DNA from 2 places in the Buttiauxella gaviniae genome. Region 1 is predicted to be linked to the other one. Evidence: riboswitches for the same ligand, from Rfam matches in the RefSeq annotation. Region 1 holds a riboswitch; the other holds the start of a gene.
What was found. Region 1 has a riboswitch for cobalamin ahead of AB1E22_RS17170 (cobyrinate a,c-diamide synthase). Riboswitches for the same ligand answer to the same signal wherever they lie in the genome.

Region 1 (11,439 bases):
GAAGATCAACATGCCGTGAGTGGCATCGATGTCGTCCCCGCCGTCTTTGCGAATCGCCGCCGTCGCCTGCTGGCCTTCGATAATCGGCATTTCCACGTTGAGGTGCAGCGTGACACCGGAAGGCGTCACGATGGACACCTGGTCGATCACATGCTGGCGCAACACCATGAGTGCGGCGACTTTCGCCGCAGCCGTAGCACAGGATCCGGTGGTGTAACCTTTGCGATAGGCCTTGCCTTTATGCCAGACGCATTCGCCCTGTTGTTCGCTCACGCAGACTCCCGCAGGCGGTAAAGCAGCGCATTCACAATGGCGGCGGCCACATTGCTGCCCCCTTTGCGCCCGCGCGCGGCAATCGCCGGTAAGCCACTTGCCACTAACGCTTCTTTGGACTCTTCGGCACCGACAAAACCGACCGGCACACCGATAACCGCGGATGGCTGCGCGCCTTTTTCCAGCAGACGGAACAGCGCGGTTGGCGCGTTACCAAAGACAAAGATCTTCTCGCCCTCTTCTTGCAATGCGAGATCTACCGCCGCCATCGAACGCGTCATGCCCTGCTCTTTTGCATGGGCCACCACGCGCGGGTCGCTAATAAAGCAGCGGCAACTGCAACCGAATTGCGCCAGCAGGGTTTTGTTGATGCCTGATAACGCCATCGTGGTGTCGGTATATAAGGTGCAGCCGCGCTTCACGCTGTCGGTCAGTTTTTCGATGACATCCGGTGAGAACCACAGAATATCCAGCCACTCAAAATCGGCGGTAGTGTGGATAACCCGTTTGATCATCGCTTCCTGAATGGCGTCGTTAAAGCGGTAATCCGGGCGTTCAGCGGCAATAATCTCGCTGATAATTTCAAAGCTGTGTTGTTCAATAAGCTGGGGTTGTTGCAAGTATTTCATGAGAATCCTTATGCGATGCCAAACGTCAGCCAGCGCAGTGCGGCAAACAGCAGCAAAGCTTGCAGGGAAGCCAACATCATGAGTTGAATGGTGCGTGTAATGTCGTCGAGGGCGATGCCGCGCTGCTCATCCCCCATCCAGGGTTTTTCTACCCGTTCGCCAAAATAGGTGTTTGGCCCGCCAAGACGGATTCCCAGCGCTCCCGCAACCGTGGCCTCAGGCCAGGCGCAGTTTGGGCTGCTGTGCTGGTAGCGATCTCGCCAGCCTATGCGCAGCGCCCGGCTGAAATCGGCCCGCAGGCACCAGGCGGAGGCGCTTAACAGCAGCCAGCTCAAACGGGCAGGAATGTAGTTGGCGAGATCGTCGAGTCGGGCGCTCACGTAGCCAATGGCCCGGTATTTTTCGGTTTTGTATCCGACCATGGAATCGAGGGTGTTGATGGCTTTGTAAGCCATCGCCAGCGGTGCGCCCCCCAGCATCAGGAAGAACAGCGGCGCAATGACGCCGTCAACGCTGTTTTCCGCCACGGTTTCTACGACCGCGCGAGTGATTTGCGGGCGCTCGAGCTGCGAAGTATCGCGCCCGACAATCCACGAGAGTTTTTCGCGGCTATCGGCAAGCGTTCCGTCTTTGAGGGCGCGGTAGACCTCAAGAGCCGCATCGCTCAGGCAGCGGGCGGCAAGCACGGTGTAAATCATCCACACTTCAACTAACCAGCCGACGCACGGATGAATGAAGTTTGCGAGGTGCAAAAGCCCCCAACTGGCGCTCAGAGTGGTGCCCACCACTACCAGCCAGAGCACACCGCCGCCCATTTTCAGGGCGCGTTCGCTTTTGCAAAACTTGCGCACCACGCGCTGCGTCACGGTGATGAGATTGCCAATCCAGCGCACCGGATGCGGCCAGTGCGGCGGGTCGCCGAGCCAGTAATCCAGCAGCCAGGCTGCCGCCCATGCGAGTAATGTCATAGATGATTCCTTGCAAGCGTGAGCCATTGGTCCAGCAAGCCTGGTCGCTGGGCGAAATGCACATGCAGATAGCTGGCGAAGGTTGCGTGGTGCTGAATGCCGCTCTGCCAGCGCGAAATCGCCACGCCATCTCGCCATTTGCAGCAATCAAAAGCGGCAGGTAATGGGCCGCTAAAGTCGGAATAATGGAATTCATGCCCGCGTAACGTTTCGCCCTTGCGGGCAAGCAGTGTGTCTACCATGGCGGTCGCTTCACTGTAGCCAAAACGCGTGAGGCGCTTGCCCATCTGGCTGTGGCCGGGCAACACGCCGCACATCGCGTGGGTTTCGCCGTTGCCGTCGGTCAACGATTCCCCCAGATACATCAGGCCGCCGCATTCGGCGTACATCGGAATACGTTTTTCATGGGCGTTGCGGATGGATTCGCGCATGCTGACGTTGGCGGCAAGTTTTGCGGCATGCACTTCGGGGTAGCCGCCGCCTATCCAAATCATCTGGCAATCGGGCAGTTTGTCATCATGCAGAGGGCTAAAACGCTGGATTTTCACCCCTGCACGCTCCAGCATTTCGAGGTTATCGGGGTAGTAAAAGTTGAAGGCTTCGTCTTCGGCGAGGGCAAGCGTGAGCCCGTCGGCTAATGCCGCGTCAGGCATACCGGGCGCTTCGCCGTGCGGCAGTTCATCCAGGCGAGAGAGTTCCAGCAGACGGTCAATATTCACCGTGTCTTCAAACTGCTGCGCCAGACGTTGCCAGCGTTCATCCTGAGGAGCATTTTCCTGAGCCGGAACCAGCCCGAGATGGCGCGACGGTAAAGCCACGTCCGCCATCACCGGCACGCGCCCTAACACCGGCAGCCCGCAATAGCGGGTGATCGCCTCGGCGAGCAGTTGATAATGGCTGTCGCTGTTGACGCGATTGAGGATGACGCCCGCAATATTAAGCGTTGGGTCAAAGTGCTGGAACCCCATCACCGTGGCGGCAATAGAGGTTGAAACGGCTTTGCCGTCCAGGAGCAGTATTACCGGGCAACCGAGCTGCTTTGCCATCGCGGCACTGCTGCAATAGTTCGGGTCGGTGCCGTAGCCGTCGTACAACCCCATCACGCCTTCGATAACGGCGACGTCTGCCTGCTGCATCTGTTTTGCGAACAGGCCGTTTAGCGTGGGAGTGGGCAACATAAACGCATCAAGATTGCGCGAGGCGATACCGGTGACGGCGCTGTGCCAGCCGCTGTCGAGATAATCTGGGCCAATCTTGAAAGGTTGAACACGCAGTTCGCGCTGCATAAGTGCACGAAGTAACCCAAGCGTGACGGTGGTTTTCCCGCAGCCGCTGCTGGTTCCTGCAATAACGAATGCGTGTTTCGCTGCCCCTGCCATAGTTGCCTTATTACTTTTTTCGGCAATAAGAGGCTGTCAGCACGCGCGCACGCGCCCGGAGGCGATACGCATCTGATGACAACTGACTTCCCACCGAAGGAGTTGTTAGAGTTGGCTGACAGGTCGGTCTTCTGGCTTAGCGTCATTCTCGCCCGCCCTTCCCAATCTTTAGATCAGTGGTTACGCGGGTTCGTCGGCATCACAGCAGCGGGGGCTGCGGGGGAATGTCACCCCCTTCCCAGCCATGTTTGAGCGACATGGCATAAACGAGTCAGTATGTCGGTTTTCCTGCATGAGGTTTAAAACATCATGCAGATGAATATGTAAAAGCTGACACAGTTTAAAAGCTAATGGATATGGAGTGTTGCGCTATAACAATTTTTACTGATTTTTTAAGCGCGGGTAAGCCTTCACGCCTGGATTTACCTTTTATTATCCGATACCTGTAATCCCTGACAGATAAGGCATTACCCCATTTATAGTAGGTGCAGCCTACCCCCTAACTTTTTAAAGGCGAAAAAAAACCGCCAGCGGCGGTTTTTAAGTAGTGATTGAAACCAGCGGGGATTACTCCGGCTTGATTTCGCCCATGACTTTAAGTTTTTTGGAAATTTCACGACGTTCTTTAGACAGTTCCGCGTTTTTGATGATGTAGTCATCAACACGGTCTTCGTAGTCGGTTTTCATGCTGGCGATGATGCCCTGGATAGCTTCAATGCTCATGCCTGGCTTGATGTAGTCGCTCAGGTTGTCGAGCAGCAGAACACGTTTTGAGTTATCACGAATTTTTTTCTGTACGTCCTGGATTTCACGTTGCAGTTTGTTTTTGCGACGGAACAGACGCACGAACTCAAGCACGTCCTGGAAAGATGGTTTTGTTGGTTCCATTTTTATACCCCTGCTAATTTCATACTCGGATTCGTTAAGACAGCCGCCATAAGGTAACCTTAATGGTAGCGGCAGCCACTGACAATGGGTCTCTTTCGCTATCTTAACCTCAATTGATGCTGAATCGAAACCAGCAATTCATATCAGGCTATGCAATTATTTGCGTAACGCGCGGCAGATCAACTGCGACAGCAATTCAAGCTGGCGTGCAAGCTCAAGACTTAACCAAACATAACCATGAATGGGGGTTTCCTGAAGTTTCCCATTTTGGCTATCTTGCATTAACTGGCGCAACTCACTGACGATTTCCGTCAGTTTTTCATTGTTCGCAGAAATGGGTGACGGGTTTCCGTCGTGTAAAGCGAGCGCTATAGACGAAAGCGTGTGCAGCGTCATCTGCTGGGTATCGCGCAGTGTGCGCGCGTTGATCATCAGAAAATGGCTTTCACGAGAGGCCCAATAGGCGTTGGCCTGTAACTCCAGTGTACACACCATATTGCGGCTTACGGTTTGTATCGCTTCGAAGATGGATTTCTGAATATGCGTTTCTTTGCTGCTCGGCCCAATCAGCGCGCGCATTCTTACTACATCCGTCAGCACACGTTGTAAGTGTTTATCGAGGCGCGGGCGCTCCAGCAGGTTAGGCGATAAACCGGCGTTATAAACACGACTGAATGCTGTGACAAAATTCGCCATTTGTATCCGCCAGTGGATAAAGGCGCGCTGCGGATAAATACTGGTAAAAAGCATAGCCAGCAATGAGCCAAAAATGACATCGCCGCTGCGCCACAGGGCAATTTTCATGTCTCCCGCCGGCGCACTCACCACGACCGCAAGGGTAATACCAATCAGTAACGCCTGATACGGGCGTTTGCCGAGCGCCAGAAAGCCGCAAATAAACATCGCAACGGCACACCAGGCCAGCATTAACGGCAATGAAATAAGTTCCAGACGCAGAGCCACCAGCCCCATCGCCGCGCCACAAATGGTGCCGCCAATACGCTCAAACGCGCGAGGCACGACATTGCCCCAAAAAGAGATCGGCCCCATGACGACCACGAGAGTGATCAGCGGCCATGTTCCCTCAGGAACCTGTAACAGGCGAACAATGAGAAATGTGAGGATAAATGCCAGCGCGATACGAACGCCATGCACCGTTCGGTAATTGCGATAGATGCGGAGCTCAAAGGGACTTAGTGATTTGTCGGGGCGCACACCCGGCTCTCCTGAAAACAAAAACGGGATTGTACCTGTTTTTCTTGTGGGGGCATCACAAAGTTAGGGGGCCTGCGCCCCCATCAGCTTCAGACTTGATCTGCTACCGGAATATACATGTCTATTTCCCAAACGCCGCTTTCGGAACCATCATTCAGATAGTGTTCGAAGCAGGGTTTGCCTGTTATCCGGTAGCGTTTATCGCCTTCTACCGCGTCGAAGAAACTTTCCCATTGTTGCTGAAAGTCATTGTTGTCGACGCGTGCTCGGGCAACCGCATACTGCCCACCTTCGATGTGGGTGACTATTACGCCTTCGCTGTTTTCCGGCACGGTAAAGTTTTCGGCAACGGAGACGACGGTGTCACAGCGGAGCTTTTCCGCAGGGACAACATCAGGGTTGTCGTAGTAAACCGCCAGCCACTCTTCGCCGACGATTTTATGCGATTTCACCCACAGGGAAAGCTGCTCAAAACCTTGATGCACCGTCTTTTCCCAAGGCCCAACCATATGAAAACCGGCTACTTTACGCTCATGAACTTGCTGCACGTTAAATTCCATATGACCTCCTGATTAGATTAAAACACTGTATGTTTATACACCACGTTATTGCAGGTAAACAATCCTTTGTCAGGATGGCGTGGTTACTTTGCGAGCATGGTCGCTTTTCGCAATTCTTTTGCCTGTAGATCTTAGTCCTGTAGATCTTAGTCCAGACAAAAAAAAGGGCCGACATTGCTGTCGACCCTTCTTGTTCAAACCTTGTATTACAGCTTGTGGCTCAGGTAATCCTTGAATCGGGACCAGGCGCTACCTTTTTTGACATCTGCCAGCGTCACCAGGGGCCAGTGCGCAATAAGTTTGTCGCGATCAAATAGCTCGATTTCGCCAACATGTTGGTTTGCGGCAACCGGCGCTTCCATCTCCTGGCTTTCGAGAACATATTTAGCTTTAATGTTAGGCACTTCGGCTTTTGGCAGCGCCAGATAGACATCCTGATTTGTGCCTACGTCTACGCTTTTTTTATCGCCATACCAGACAGTTTCGCTGCCAATTTTTCTGCCTTTATGCAGAACCTGCAAGGTATCGAAATTATCCTGGCCCCAGTGCAGTAATTTACGCGCCTGCTCTTCACGCCCCTTAGGGCTTTCCCCGCCCATCACGACGGCAATCAGGCGGCGATCGCCATCAACGCTGGAAGCGATAATGTTAAAACCCGCAGTGGCGGTGTGGCCTGTTTTCAGGCCGTCCACGTTGAGATTTTTATCCCAAAGCAGACCATTACGGTTCTGCTGAGTGATGCCGTTCCAGGTGAGGCTACGCTCGCTGTACATATGATAAAAATCGGGTTCGCCATGGATAATTGCGCGGGATAACACCGCAAGATCGTAGGCCGAACTATGCTGGCCAGGCGCATCAAGGCCGTGAACGGTTTCAAAGTGGGTATCGCGCAGACGGAGTTGCTTCACATATTTGTTCATCATCGCCACAAATTGCGGCTGCCCGCCAGCGACGTAATCGGCCAGCGCGACACAGGCATCGTTCCCTGAATCAACAATCAAACCGCGGCTTAAATCACGCACCGTTAATCTGTCTCCCGCTTTGAGAAACATCAGCGAAGAGCCGTCGAACACTGGATTGCCTTTCGCCCAGGCATCTTTCCCGACCGTGACCATATCGTCCGGCGTGATGCGCCCGCTATCAATAGCGCGATCGACCACATAGCCGGTCATCAATTTGGTAAGACTCGCCGGGTTGCGTCGCACGTGTTCATTCTGCGCAGTCAGCACTTGCCCGGTGGTGTAATCCATCAAAACCCACGACCCCGCCTGGATTTGTGGCGGTGGTGGCGCATTAACAAAGGAATCGTCGGCAAAAGCGGAGTGAGCAGAAAGTGACAACAGTGAACAGACAGCAAACAGACGGATCTTCAACGATATACCCTCGGTGACAATAAATTCAGCCGCCTCTTTTACTGGAGTTTTCGACTTTTTTCGCAATTAAATTGCAAAAAGATATGAACAGAGAAATTTACCTCCACCTTTTGCAGGGTTTCCCTTATGGTGCAGGCAGCCTGCTAATGGTTTACCATGAGCATAGGCACCATCATAAAATGTCGATTGATTCATGGAGAGAGTTTTAGTGGGATTTCAGTTTAATAACAACATGTTAAACAGCACTCAAGGGCGGGTATAAATCGTGAATAATTCAGAACAACAACCTACCTTCCTCTTTCATGATTATGAGACAGTGCCAGAAAACCCTTGCTACGACTGACTTCATGAAACGAATTGGTTAGTTTGGTACGCAATTTGGTACACCGCCTCGATTTCATCACTCAATTAACATCTCGCTCTCTTCTACTATATAGAAGAAAACTTTTGTCCCATCCATGCCCCATCACATCACCGGCACATCGTCGGACTCTCCACTACAGGCGTCGTTAAGTATCCATGTCACAACGCCGAACACGCCGTCATTTTCAAAATATTCATCCATTTTGAATTTCTGCTCTGGCCTGTTGATGTCTTCCAGATCCACACTCGGCAGGGTCTTGTACCGCAGAACGCGAAACTCATCGTGTTTATATCAACGCAAGGTTTTCTATCATTTTTTTTCTGCTCCATATATCATATGGCCATAATTTCTCCTTATCTTTATTCTTTGGTGTGCTATGAAATCTGTTTCTGATGTTCTCAAAAGGGACAATAATAACTTTGACTTATTGCGGATTTTTTGCGCTATTATGGTAATATTTGCCCATAGTTACTATCTATCTAACGCCAATGGAGCTCCGGAGCCACTACAGTCATTACTGCCATTTACCTATACAGGCTCAGTTGCAGTAAAAATATTTTTCTTTATAAGTGGCTTGTTAGTTACAAACAGTTTAATTTCAAATAAAAGTACAATTCATTTTTTAGTTTCACGTTTTTTTAGAATATATCCAGCATTTATATTTGTAATTTTATTTACGGCTATTGTGGTTGGGCCTATCGTAACAAGTTTAGATATTGCCAGTTATTTTTCAAATCCACTAACAGTCGATTACATTAAAAATAGCTCAGTTTTTGATATGGCTTTTATGCTACCAGGTGTATTTGATGCCAATATATACAAAGGATCAGTAAATGGGTCACTTTGGACAATACCATATGAGGTAGCATCATATGCTGTTTTATTGGGATGCTTTCTGTTAACAGAAAATAAAAACAAATACATATCATCATTAATATGTTTAATTGTAATCATCTCACCAATAACTGGTTGGAATAGGTTTTTATTTATAAACTCTGACAATGCAGATGTATATTTGATGGCACCATGCTTTGCTCTCGGTGCATTATTCGCAATTCATAAAGAAAAAAATTAGTTTCACTTCACATTCCAGCCGGAATCGCAATATTATATTTCTTCATCTCTAGTGAAATCATAAAGCACCTGCTTTTTTATTTTTTCATATGCACCTCGGCCCTGTATTTGTCATCACTAAAAATAATACGCAGAATAAAAGTAAAACATGACATATCCTATGGCGTTTATCTATGGGGGTTTATGATTGAGCAGATTGTTTATTATTACCTTCCAAGCCTTTCATTGCATTTGAATCAGGCGCTCTGTATTATCCTGAGTGTTATTTTTGGGTATTTATCTTTTATTTTAATAGAAAAGCCATCCATGAGAATTGGTAAGATTATTTCCTCAAAAATTTCATAGATTAATCATTATTAATGGGGCGCGAGCCCCACTGTTTATAATTAATTTATGCCGCTGTTGTTGCAGAAACCTTCCATTGACCTGAAATGTACGTCCACTTCCATGGTCCCGGGGTGGATTGATTCAATAACTCCCATTTTGTTCCAGGGGGAATACCGAAGTATCACCGGTTGGAGTGCTAACTGATAAAACCGTCATATACCCTGACTCTAATCTGCAAAGGGCTGTCCAGGAATTGTTGCCAGTAACGCAATAAACACCGTCAAAATCAATCTTTATGACCCTGCTTTGTGCCTCTCCCCATCTTATTCTGTTAGATGTATAATCTGGCATGACTGTGCCATTCCTTGTTAATGTCGCATCATTTAAGTAAACATACTTGCTGGCCACACTGCCAGTGAAATCTGAGAAGTGACATGCATCAAAAGAAACAAAGCAAGATTGTAAGTCTATAGCCTCCCCCCTCCATCAAGAATATTTAATCCCCTAAAGGCCGAAACGGAGACCCTGCTTCCATTGAGTTCAATAATCTTACCTGTAACACTCTCACACCCACAGCCAGAAAGTGAAACACCCGTACAGTCTTTTAATCTATATGCCGTACCATTTACAAAGTCAGCCGCACAACACGTAAATGAACTATATGTGATATTTTTAAGGTCATATGCAGTATTTGAAACATTGCGGACATACATATTACTAATATGAGGTTCTGATTTTGTAGAACATGGAAGTACACGAAACATCACGCATTTAGACAGATGCTTAGCGCGAACTTTGAGAACAAAGGTCACAGTTCATGAGAGTTCGCGCTAATTTTTTGTCACATCCATGCCCCATCACATCACCTGCACATCGTCGGACTCTCCACTCCTGGCGTCGTTAAGTATCCATGATAACTAATCAAACCACCCTTCTTATATATTTTATCCTACCTATCACGGAGCATATTGATAACGATGCAATGACGGTAAACGTAAATGAAAAAACATAAGACGCAAAAGGCATGGATATATATAATTTAACCCATGGAAATATACATAAAATCACAGATACGTGAACACAATAAATCCCTAGCGATCTACTTGATATAACACTGGTCACTGAGCTAGATTTATCAAATGACAAGAGGTAATAAAAAATAGAAAGCGATTGCATTGCAACCAGTGGGCTTGTGTATTCATAATACTCCTCTGAAGGAATCCCTGTTTTTGCGGAATTAACAATAGTCAAAGCTGAAATCGCACCAGTAAATACTGCGAAAAAAATAAGACATATGTTTTTATTAAATTCAAACCTAGTATTGATGTCTCTAATCAAAGCCCCGGCGAGAAGATAAAACACGTAAGTAGAGAACTGACCAAGATAGTATCTATTTATAACATCAACACCAATGTATGAGCCACCAAGAATCAAACAAGTAAGCCATAGAGACACATAAAAAATCTTGTCAGATAAAGATGAGGACACATACCATCCTGACAAAATAGGAACTGTTAGATAAACGCCTACAATTAAGTATAAGTACCATAAGTGGAACATCGGTGGTTCAATAAGTATTCTGATAAATGAAATTATTGATATCGGCGCATCTCCTACTATAGAAATAAAGACCACATAAAAACCACCCCAAAATAAAATAGGTGGAATCAATCTTGAAACCCTTTTTTTCATGAAAGTTATTACACCGACCGGCTTCCCTACCAGAAGGTATCCAGATAGCATCAAGAAAAGTGGTACGCACGGCCTCATTGCTGCGCCAATTACCGCAAAAACAGGCCAGTAACTAGAAATGTCGTGGAAATACTGCGAGTTTATGTGCAGTATAACCACCATGATTGCTGCTAATGCTCGTATGTTGACTGCTTTTTCATCCATTCTTATTTTCGCCACCAGAATTTTTATAGATGAAATGCTAAACAATATTTTAGCAAGTGCAAACAAAATATATTAAAGAATGCTACCAGTAACATGCCATGTGTTGTCAGCTAGCCATATCCACTTGTAAGGGCCGGTTACGGATGGGTATAACAATTCCCACCTGGTCCCTGCTGGGTAGGTGTTTGCATCACCGGTTGGCGGATTTTGAGAAAGTACAGTTATCACTCCACCTTCAACCCGTCCAAGCACAACATAAGTGGAATTCCCAGCTACAGAATATGCTCCTTTTTCATCAGATATATTTATGATTGATTGCACTACTCCCCATGCAATACGATCATTTGAATGATCCGGGAAAATTGAATTATTTGAGTTAACAATAGCACCATCAAGCTTAGTATATTTCGGAGAACTCCCATCTGAGTAATCAGGTAAATAAGAACAATTTACATCAACCGCAGATGATAAAATAATTAACGACTCCTTCTCT
Region 2 (11,439 bases), 1.6 Mb from region 1:
TATGATTTCTATCGCCATGGGCTATCATGGCGACGGAGGATAGAGAATGAATATTCGTGATCTAGAATACCTGGTGGCGCTGGCTGAGCATCGTCACTTTCGTCGGGCAGCGGATGCCTGCCATGTCAGCCAGCCAACGCTGAGCGGTCAGATTCGTAAGCTTGAAGATGAACTCGGTGTGATGCTGCTTGAGCGCACCAGCCGTAAAGTGTTGTTCACTCAGGCGGGTTTGCTGCTGGTGGACCAGGCGCGTACTGTGCTTCGAGAAGTTAAAGTGCTTAAAGAAATGGCGAGCCAGCAGGGCGAGGCGATGTCCGGGCCGCTGCATATTGGTCTGATCCCAACAGTGGGGCCTTACCTGCTGCCGCAAATTATCCCGATGCTGCACAAAACCTTTCCAAAACTGGAAATGTATCTGCATGAAGCGCAAACCCATCAGCTGTTAGCGCAGCTTGATAGCGGGAAGCTCGACTGTGCAATTCTGGCGTTAGTGAAAGAAAGCGAAGCTTTTATTGAAGTACCGCTGTTTGATGAGCCGATGAAACTGGCGATTTATCAGGATCATCCGTGGGCGAATCGCGACCGCGTTCCGCTGTCAGATCTGGCGGGTGAAAAGCTGCTGATGCTGGAAGATGGGCACTGTCTGCGCGATCAGGCGCTGGGTTTCTGTTTTGAAGCGGGTGCAGAAGAAGATACGCATTTTCGCGCAACCAGCCTTGAAACGTTGCGTAACATGGTCGCTGCGGGAAGCGGAATTACGTTGTTACCGGCGCTGGCAGTACCGAACGAGCGTGAGCGCGACGGTGTAGTTTATCTGCCATGTTATAAACCAGAACCGCGTCGGACTATCGGCCTGGTTTATCGTCCAGGTTCCCCATTGCGTGGGCGCTACGAGCAGCTTGGTGAGGCCATCCGCACGCATATGGATGGCCATTTTGAGCCAGCGTTAAAACAAGCGGTTTAAACCGTTTAGTGCTGCGACCCGATAGGCTTCCGCCATCGTCGGGTAGTTGAAGGTGGTGTTAACAAAATACTCAATGGTGTTACCACCACCTTTCTGCTCCATAATCGCTTGGCCGATATGAATAATTTCGGCTGCGCGCTCACCAAAGCAGTGAATACCTAAAATCTCTTTCGTCTCACGATGGAAGAGAATTTTTAGCGTTCCCACATTCATCCCAACGATTTGCGCCCGCGCCAGATGTTTAAACTGCGCCCGACCCACTTCGTACGGCACTTTCATCGACGTTAACTGCTGCTCGGTTTTCCCCACGGAACTGATTTCCGGAATGGTATAAATCCCCGTGGGAATATCTTCAATCAGATGGGCAGTCGCTTCGCCTTTCACCATCGCTTGCGCGGCGATTCGACCCTGATCGTAAGCTGCAGAGGCAAGGCTTGGGTAACCAATCACATCACCGACGGCATAAATATGCGGCTGCGCGGTCTGGTACATGCTGTTGACCTTTAAAAGACCTCGGCCATCGGCTTCCAGCCCGACATTTTCCAGCGATAAAGAATCGGTATTCCCGGTACGTCCGTTTGCATAAAGCAGGCAGTCAGCTTTTACTTTTTTGCCAGATTTAAGCGAGACGATAACGCCATCTTCCACGCCTTCGATTTTCTCAAACTCTTCGTTGTGACGAATAACAACGCCGCTATTCCAGAAGTGGTAAGAGAGTGAGTCGGACATCTCCTGATCGAGGAATGCCAGCAGGCGATCGCGAGTGTTAATCAAATCCACTTTGACGTTCATGCCGCGGAAAATCGATGCATATTCACAACCAATTACCCCAGCGCCATAAATAATGACGTGGCGTGGTTCATGGTGCAGGTTAAGAATGGAATCGCTGTCGTAGACGCGCGGATGAGAGAAATCGACTTCCGGCGGGCGATAAGGCCTTGAGCCGCAGGCAATCAGGAATTTCTCGGCGGTGATCATTTCCACTGAACCATCGTGGCATTCCAGCGAAATCGTATGCTCGTCTACAAAACGCGCATCGCCCTGCAACATCTCACAGCGGTTGCGCTCATAGAAGCTCTGGCGCATGCGAGTTTGTTGGTTAATGACGCTATCGGCATGATTTAGAATGTCGGCGAAGGAAGAACGGAGAAGATGGGTGTGGTCGCTGTATAACGGGTTTTGATTAAATTCGATAATGCGGCTGACGGCGTGGCGGAGGGCTTTAGAGGGGATGGTTCCCCAGTGAGTACAACCGCCACCCACGTTATGGTAGCGCTCAACAACGGCTACCCTTGCTCCAAGTTTCACCAGCCCCATTGCGGCACCTTCGCCGCCAGGACCGGAACCAATTACTACTGCGTCATAATCGTAGGTGTGTGACATGGTAAGGCTTACCTGTTCTTATACATAAAAGCAACATGATGGTAACATTAACCGCGTGATAACCCAATTATCCCTGTGCTTTTTGCTGCGTAACGCGAGGAACGTCGCGTAAACAATCATTCACAATCCGGTATAAAACCAGTTAAGTTATTCTCTGGTATAGTGCGAGTTCGATTTAAGAGATTCAGGCAACATGATGGGTGTAAGAGCGCAACAAAAAGAGAGAACCAGGCGTTCTCTGGTAGAAGCGGCGTTTAGTCAGTTAAGTGCTGAACGGAGTTTCGCCAGCCTGAGTTTGCGCGAGGTCGCCCGTGAGGCTGGTATTGCGCCTACATCGTTTTATCGCCATTTCCGGGACGTTGATGAACTCGGGCTGACAATGGTCGATGAGAGCGGCCTGATGCTACGCCAGCTAATGCGCCAGGCTCGCCAGCGAATTGCTAAAGGCGGGAGCGTAATCCGTACTTCTGTCTCAACATTTATGGAATTTATCGGCAATAATCCCAACGCGTTTCGCTTGCTGCTGCGTGAGCGTTCCGGAACGTCTGCCGCATTTCGTGCCGCTGTCGCGCGCGAAATTCAGCACTTTATTGCGGAACTTGCTGACTATCTGGAACTCGAAAATCGCATGCCGCGCAGTTTCACTGAAGCGCAGGCGGAAGCCATGGTTACGATTGTGTTTAGCGCTGGTGCCGAAGCGCTGGACGTTGATGCCGATCAGCGTCGTCAGCTTGAAGAGCGCCTGGTGCTTCAGTTACGCATGATTTCAAAAGGTGCGTATTACTGGTATCGCCGGGAGCAAGAAAAAATGGCATTAGCTCAATTATCCGAAGAGTGAGTGAAGGAAGAGCAATGAAACAGTTACAAGACAGAGGTACGCTCGGGTTGGCGTTTATTGCAGGCCTCGCAATTAACGGGACATTTGCCGCGATTTTTAGCTCAGTTGTACCGTTTTCTATTTTCCCCATTATTACGTTGGTGCTGACGGTGTACTGTCTGCATCAGCGGTATCAAAACCGTACGATGCCGGTTGGCCTACCAAGTCTCGCCGCTGCGTGTTTTGTGTTGGGTGTTTTGCTGTATAGCGCGGTTGTACGCGCTGAATACCCGGTCATTGGTTCTAATTTCCTGCCATCGGTGCTTTCGGTTGCATTGTTATTCTGGATTGGATTTAAGATTCGCGCCCGTAAAACGCAGGTTACGGAATAACGTTCTGAACCAAAAAAACGGACGCCTCGGCGTCCGTTTTGCTGTCTATTTGCGTGTCAGCCACACGCCGCATTCCATATGATGCGTATACGGGAACTGGTCGAAGAGCGCCAGACGCGAAACATGATGAGTTTCGCTCAACACTTCGAGATTTTCGCAAAGAGTTTGTGGGTTACAAGAAATATAAAGAATCCGCGGATAGGCCTGCACCATCTTCACGGTGTCAGCATCCAGGCCGCTGCGCGGTGGATCGACAAAAATGGTTTCGCACTGGTAGCTTTTCAGGTCGATACCTTTCAGGCGGTTAAACTCTCGCACGCCATTCATCGCCTGAGTAAACTCTTCTGCCGCCATACGAATAATTTGCACGTTTTCGATTTCGTTCGCCGCGATATTGTATTGCGCAGCCGCTACCGATGGTTTGGCGATCTCAGTTGCCAGTACGCGATTAAAGTTACGTGCCAGCGCCAAAGAGAAATTCCCGTTTCCGCAGTACAGCTCCAGCAAATCTCCGCTGGAATCTTTCGTCGCATCCAACGCCCATTCCAGCATATGAATGTTCATCGCGGCATTAGGCTGGGTAAAGCTGTTCTCAACCTGGCGATAAATCATCTCTTTACCGGCGACAGGTAAACGCTCATCGATGAAATCCTGATCCAGTTCGATTTTGGTTTTGGTCGCACGGCCAATCAAATGCACGTTGAAACCTTGCGCACGCAAATTGTCGCGCAGCGCCGTGGCGTGCTGCTGCCACTCTTCATCTAATTTGCGGTGATACAGCAAAGAAACGACCGCCTGGTTACTCATCGTCGTCAGATAATCAATCTGGAAGAGTTTATGGCGCAGGGCAGGAATATCACGCACGCCGTCGAGCATGGCAGGCATGAGCGCATTAATCAGCGCGCTGGCAGCCGGGAAGCTGTTAACTCGAATACGTTGTTTGGTCTGGCTTTCAAACATGATGTGGTACAGGTCGTCTTCATCATGCCAGATACGGAATTCAGCACGCATCCGGTAATGACTGACGGGTGAACGGAACACCTCCGGCGCAGGCGCGGCAAAAGGGGCCATCATGCTTTGCAAGCGGGCGACTTTTTCGGCCAGTTGCGCGTCGTATTGTTCAATCGGGAGATGTTCGGGTGTCATAGGCTGCTACCTGTTAATAAAGTCAAACAACGCGGCGATTGTAGGGAATAGGTGCGTGATGTCCAGTGCTGTTGCATTTTGATGTTTCTAGACAAACTTATTAACAAGATCGTAGCATGGCGTTTCCGGTCTTTTTACATAAGTTAAAAGGGAACCCAGTGCAATTCTGGGGCTGACGCGCAGCGGTAAGGAAGAGTGGGATGAGCGCCTTGGGCAGACACTGCTTAATAAAGTGGGAAGTCATCATCCAAAAAACACCTCCAAGCCCGAAGACCTACCGGTATACGTCGCAATCTGCATAACTATCGCGTGCTATCGGTTATGTCTGCGGCATCCTTATTGGAAAGCGGATGCTTATATAAATGAAGTTAAAAAAACTTTCGCTGCTTACGGCGTTGTCCGTAACGGCTTTTTCAGGCTGGGCGCAAGACAGCAATTCTGACGAAACTTTGGTGGTAACGGCGAACCGTTTTCAGCAACCGGTGAATACTGTTTTGGCTCCTGCGGATGTTGTTACCCGGGAAGAGATCGACCAGTGGCAGGCAAAATCACTTAACGATGTGATGCGTCGCCTGCCTGGGGTAGACATTTCACAGTATGGTGGTTTGGGGCAGACGTCCTCTATGTTTGTCCGTGGAACGAGTGCCAGCCATGTATTAGTGCTGGTGGATGGCGTTCCGCTGGCACGTCCTGGTATTTCTAACTCCTCAGACATTAACCAAATCCCTATCTCTTTAGTACAGCGAGTGGAATACATTCGCGGCCCTCGTTCAGCCGTTTATGGTTCTGGTGCGATTGGTGGCGTGGTTAACATTATTACTCAGACCGATGAAGAAAAATCGCAGATCAATGCGGGCGTTGGTTCGAATAGTTACCAGCAGTATGACGGTACCGTGCGCCAGCGTTTTGACGATACGATAGCGACAGTTTCTGGGGCGTACGAAACGACCAAAGGTTTCAATGTTCAGCCACATTCTACTTATAGCCGTGATAATGATCGCGATGGTTACCGCAGTAAGAGCTATTGGGCAGGCCTTGAGCACAAATTTAACGAAGAGTTTGATGGTTTCTTCCGTACCTACGGTTACACCAACAATAGTGACTACGATTTAGGTGCGCCGCCGTATACCCCAGCGTACAGCGCAGATGAGCACCAGCTCTATAACCAGAATTACGATGCTGGCATGCGTTTCCATTCCGGCATCTATTCGTCGCAATTATTGGCGAGCTATCAAAAAGTGAAGGACTACAACTATAGCAGCGAGTATGGACGCTATAACGATGGCACAACCCTCGACAATATGACCCAGCGCAATATCCAATGGGGCAACAACTTTGTTGTAGGGAATGGTTCGATCAGCGCAGGTGTTGACTGGCAACAGCAGCGTCTGACGTCTTCCGACACCACGCTGTCTGATAGCTATCACCGTGACAACACTGGCGTCTACCTGAGCGGTCAGCAGCAGTTTGGCGATGTAACATTAGAAGCGTCTGGCCGTGAAGATAATGATGAGCAATTTGGTTGGCACGGTACCTGGCAGACGGCTGCTGGTTGGGAGTTTATTGAAGGTTATCGCGCTACCGTTTCCTACGGTACAGGGTTCCTTGCGCCATCGCTTGGGCAGCAGTTTGGATCAACGCGTTTTGGTATCGACTCTAATCCAAATCTGAAACCAGAAGAATCTAAACATTGGGAAGCTGGGCTTGAAGGGTTAACGGGTCCGCTGGACTGGCGTTTGTCCGCTTATCGCTACAAGATTGATAATCTGATTACGTACTACTCTGATCCTGTGACTTATGATGGAGCCTACGACAATATAAAATCCGCAACCATCAAAGGGCTTGAGTGGACGGGTAGTATAGATACCGGCATCTTTACTCACAAAGTCACGTTGCAGTATTTGGATCCACGTGATGACCAGAATGGTGAAGTATTGGCTCGTCGTGCTAAACGTCAAGCAAAGTACCAGCTCGACTGGACCATGTTTAATGTGAATATGGATGTGGCGTGGCAGTACTACGGGAAGCGCTACGACAACAACACCTCTGCTTATAACAACACTCAGCAAATTTTGCCGAGTTACAGCACAGTTGATATCGCTGCATCTTATCCGGTCACCTCACACCTCACCGTTCGTGGTAGAATCGCCAATCTGTTCGATAAAGATTACGAGACGGTTTATGGCTATCAAACTCCAGGACGGGAATACTACCTCACTGGCAGCTATACCTTCTAATACACGTCCCACCGTGCTGGTCTTTGATTCCGGTGTCGGTGGGCTTTCTGTGTATGATGAAGTCCGGCAGCTATTGCCTGACCTGCACTACATCTATGCCTTCGATAACGTAGCGTTTCCCTATGGCGAGAAAAGCGAAGCGTTCATTGTTGAACGAGTAGTAGAAATTGTTACTGCGGTTCAGGAACGATATCCGCTTGCACTTGCCATTATCGCCTGTAATACGGCAAGTACAGTTTCGCTTCCCGCACTCCGTGAAAAATTCGCTTTCCCTGTTGTCGGCGTAGTTCCTGCAATTAAGCCAGCCGCGCGCCTGACGACTAATGGCGTGGTGGGTTTGCTTGCGACACGCGGTACGGTGCGCCGCCCTTATACTCACGAATTGGTCGCGCGCTTTGCATCAGAATGCAAAATCGAAATGCTCGGCTCCGCAGAGTTGGTGGTATTAGCAGAAGCAAAGTTACAAGGTAAACCTGTTGACCTTGAAGAACTGCGTAAGATCCTTCGTCCATGGCTGCGAATGAAAGAGCCGCCAGATACAGTTGTATTAGGTTGCACCCATTTCCCCCTATTAGAAGAAGAGTTGTTACAAGTGCTGCCGGAAGGCACCCGGTTGATTGATTCAGGTGCTGCGATTGCCCGACGTACAGTATGGCTGTTAGAGCACGAATCTCCTGATGCCTTATCTGCTGATGAGAATATTGCCTTCTGTATGGGGTTCACTCCTGAGATTGCTCAATTAGCGCCCGTTTTGCAGCGTTATGGCTTTCCAAAGCTTGAAAAACTAGCTGTTTGTAGCAAATTTGAATAAAAAATCGGCGGTTGAAATAAAAATTGAAAATAGGGGTTGTCAGCTTCCAGAAAATCCCTATACTGCGCCTCCACTGACACGGCACAACGGCTTACAAACCGGCCCGTCAGCCAGACGAAAAGCGAAAATAAACGCTTGACTCTGAAAGAGGAAAGCGTAATATACGCCACCTCGAGTTAGCAAGCGAAAGCGCGTAACTCACTGCTCTTTAACAATTTATCAGACAATCTGTGTGGGCACTCGCAGGATTGATATCTCAGATACCTCCGGGTATCAAAAAAATATCAAGTCTTGAAGAGTGACCAAGCAGTAATTCATTTAGTTGAATTATTACGAAAGTTAATTTTTGAGCACCGCTTACTCATTGTAAGCAAATCAAGCTTTTAATTGAAGAGTTTGATCATGGCTCAGATTGAACGCTGGCGGCAGGCCTAACACATGCAAGTCGAGCGGCAGCGGGAAGTAGCTTGCTACTTTGCCGGCGAGCGGCGGACGGGTGAGTAATGTCTGGGAAACTGCCTGATGGAGGGGGATAACTACTGGAAACGGTAGCTAATACCGCATAACGTCTTCGGACCAAAGAGGGGGACCTTCGGGCCTCTTGCCATCAGATGTGCCCAGATGGGATTAGCTAGTAGGTGAGGTAATGGCTCACCTAGGCGACGATCCCTAGCTGGTCTGAGAGGATGACCAGCCACACTGGAACTGAGACACGGTCCAGACTCCTACGGGAGGCAGCAGTGGGGAATATTGCACAATGGGCGCAAGCCTGATGCAGCCATGCCGCGTGTATGAAGAAGGCCTTCGGGTTGTAAAGTACTTTCAGCGAGGAGGAAGGCATTGTGGTTAATAACCGCAGTGATTGACGTTACTCGCAGAAGAAGCACCGGCTAACTCCGTGCCAGCAGCCGCGGTAATACGGAGGGTGCAAGCGTTAATCGGAATTACTGGGCGTAAAGCGCACGCAGGCGGTTTGTTAAGTCAGATGTGAAATCCCCGGGCTCAACCTGGGAACTGCATTTGAAACTGGCAAGCTTGAGTCTTGTAGAGGGGGGTAGAATTCCAGGTGTAGCGGTGAAATGCGTAGAGATCTGGAGGAATACCGGTGGCGAAGGCGGCCCCCTGGACAAAGACTGACGCTCAGGTGCGAAAGCGTGGGGAGCAAACAGGATTAGATACCCTGGTAGTCCACGCCGTAAACGATGTCGACTTGGAGGTTGTTCCCTTGAGGAGTGGCTTCCGGAGCTAACGCGTTAAGTCGACCGCCTGGGGAGTACGGCCGCAAGGTTAAAACTCAAATGAATTGACGGGGGCCCGCACAAGCGGTGGAGCATGTGGTTTAATTCGATGCAACGCGAAGAACCTTACCTACTCTTGACATCCACGGAATTCGGCAGAGATGCCTTAGTGCCTTCGGGAACCGTGAGACAGGTGCTGCATGGCTGTCGTCAGCTCGTGTTGTGAAATGTTGGGTTAAGTCCCGCAACGAGCGCAACCCTTATCCTTTGTTGCCAGCGGTCCGGCCGGGAACTCAAAGGAGACTGCCAGTGATAAACTGGAGGAAGGTGGGGATGACGTCAAGTCATCATGGCCCTTACGAGTAGGGCTACACACGTGCTACAATGGCGCATACAAAGAGAAGCGACCTCGCGAGAGCAAGCGGACCTCATAAAGTGCGTCGTAGTCCGGATCGGAGTCTGCAACTCGACTCCGTGAAGTCGGAATCGCTAGTAATCGTAGATCAGAATGCTACGGTGAATACGTTCCCGGGCCTTGTACACACCGCCCGTCACACCATGGGAGTGGGTTGCAAAAGAAGTAGGTAGCTTAACCTTCGGGAGGGCGCTTACCACTTTGTGATTCATGACTGGGGTGAAGTCGTAACAAGGTAACCGTAGGGGAACCTGCGGTTGGATCACCTCCTTACCTGAAAGATACGAACTTGCGTAGTGCTCACACAGATTGTCTGATAGAAAACGAGCAGTAAAACCTTATAGGCTTGTAGCTCAGGTGGTTAGAGCGCACCCCTGATAAGGGTGAGGTCGGTGGTTCAAGTCCACTCAGGCCTACCAAATTCTCGCCTGTCCTGCATTACAGCATCACTCACATACATTAAGTATGCTACGTGACGCTGCGCTTTGGCCAGCCATGAATTATGGGTAAATCAAAGGTTTTACGAAATCGATGGGGCTATAGCTCAGCTGGGAGAGCGCCTGCCTTGCACGCAGGAGGTCAGCGGTTCGATCCCGCTTAGCTCCACCATTATTTCACGCTCATTCAATATCTCAAAACTGACTTAATCAGTCACGTTTGAGATATTTGCTCTTTAAAAATCCGGAACAAGCTGAAAATTGAAACGACACACTGTTTCCTTTCTCCGTAATAAGAAAGGAAGTGAGGTGTGTTCGAGTCTCTCAAATTTTCACGACACCGATTGTGTCTCACGAGACACCTTCGGGTTGTGAGGTTAAGCGACTAAGCGTACACGGTGGATGCCCTGGCAGTCAGAGGCGATGAAGGACGTGCTAATCTGCGATAAGCGTCGGTAAGGTGATATGAACCGTTATAACCGACGATTTCCGAATGGGGAAACCCAGTGCAATTCGTTGCACTATCGTTAAGTGAATACATAGCTTAACGAAGCGAACCGGGGGAACTGAAACATCTAAGTACCCCGAGGAAAAGAAATCAACCGAGATTCCCCCAGTAGCGGCGAGCGAACGGGGAGCAGCCCAGAGTCTGAATCAGTTTGTGTATTAGTGGAAGCGTCTGGAAAGTCGCAGGGTACAGGGTGATACTCCCGTACACAAAAATACACCTTCTGTGAACTCGAAGAGTAGGGCGGGACACGTGGTATCCTGTCTGAATATGGGGGGACCATCCTCCAAGGCTAAATACTCCTGACTGACCGATAGTGAACCAGTACCGTGAGGGAAAGGCGAAAAGAACCCCGGCGAGGGGAGTGAAACAGAACCTGAAACCGTGTACGTACAAGCAGTGGGAGCCTCTTTATGGGGTGACTGCGTACCTTTTGTATAATGGGTCAGCGACTTATATTCTGTAGCAAGGTTAACCGTATAGGGGAGCCGCAGGGAAACCGAGTCTTAACTGGGCGTTAAGTTGCAGGGTATAGACCCGAAACCCGGTGATCTAGCCATGGGCAGGTTGAAGGTTGGGTAACACTAACTGGAGGACCGAACCGACTAATGTTGAAAAATTAGCGGATGACTTGTGGCTGGGGGTGAAAGGCCAATCAAACCGGGAGATAGCTGGTTCTCCCCGAAAGCTATTTAGGTAGCGCCTCGTGAACTCATCTTCGGGGGTAGAGCACTGTTTCGGCTAGGGGGCCATCCCGGCTTACCAACCCGATGCAAACTACGAATACCGAAGAATGTTATCACGGGAGACACACGGCGGGTGCTAACGTCCGTCGTGAAGAGGGAAACAACCCAGACCGCCAGCTAAGGTCCCAAAGTCATGGTTAAGTGGGAAACGATGTGGGAAGGCACAGACAGCCAGGATGTTGGCTTAGAAGCAGCCATCATTTAAAGAAAGCGTAATAGCTCACTGGTCGAGTCGGCCTGCGCGGAAGATGTAACGGGGCTAAACCATGCACCGAAGCTGCGGCAGCGACGCTTATGCGTTGTTGGGTAGGGGAGCGTTCTGTAAGCCGTCGAAGGTGGCCTGTG

Region 2: another riboswitch for cobalamin. It lies ahead of btuB (TonB-dependent vitamin B12 receptor BtuB); the one in region 1 lies ahead of AB1E22_RS17170 (cobyrinate a,c-diamide synthase).

Annotation. Positions count from the first base shown of each region.
Region 1 covers NZ_JBFMVT010000002.1:3,592,655-3,604,093, reverse strand. The annotation lists gene cbiD (cobalt-precorrin-5B (C(1))-methyltransferase CbiD) at 1-273, opposite strand, end outside; gene AB1E22_RS17180 (cobalt-precorrin-8 methylmutase) at 270-902, opposite strand; gene cbiB (adenosylcobinamide-phosphate synthase CbiB) at 911-1,870, opposite strand; gene AB1E22_RS17170 (cobyrinate a,c-diamide synthase) at 1,867-3,249, opposite strand; cobalamin riboswitch at 3,358-3,532, opposite strand; gene AB1E22_RS17165 (DUF496 family protein) at 3,817-4,137, opposite strand; gene AB1E22_RS17160 (FUSC family protein) at 4,294-5,352, opposite strand; gene sbmC (DNA gyrase inhibitor SbmC) at 5,442-5,912, opposite strand; gene dacD (serine-type D-Ala-D-Ala carboxypeptidase DacD) at 6,119-7,285, opposite strand; gene AB1E22_RS17145 (acyltransferase family protein) at 8,026-8,724, shown strand; gene AB1E22_RS17140 (acyltransferase) at 9,972-10,946, opposite strand; gene AB1E22_RS17135 (hypothetical protein) at 11,019-11,439, opposite strand, start outside.
Region 2 covers NZ_JBFMVT010000002.1:2,036,630-2,048,068, forward strand. The annotation lists gene oxyR (DNA-binding transcriptional regulator OxyR) at 47-964, shown strand; gene sthA (Si-specific NAD(P)(+) transhydrogenase) at 947-2,347, opposite strand; gene fabR (HTH-type transcriptional repressor FabR) at 2,544-3,185, shown strand; gene AB1E22_RS10125 (YijD family membrane protein) at 3,200-3,556, shown strand; gene trmA (tRNA (uridine(54)-C5)-methyltransferase TrmA) at 3,602-4,702, opposite strand; cobalamin riboswitch at 4,812-4,998, shown strand; gene btuB (TonB-dependent vitamin B12 receptor BtuB) at 5,065-6,939, shown strand; gene murI (glutamate racemase) at 6,884-7,750, shown strand; rRNA gene AB1E22_RS10145 (16S ribosomal RNA) at 8,135-9,676, shown strand; tRNA gene AB1E22_RS10150 (tRNA-Ile) at 9,746-9,822, shown strand; tRNA gene AB1E22_RS10155 (tRNA-Ala) at 9,937-10,012, shown strand; rRNA gene AB1E22_RS10160 (23S ribosomal RNA) at 10,216-11,439, shown strand, end outside.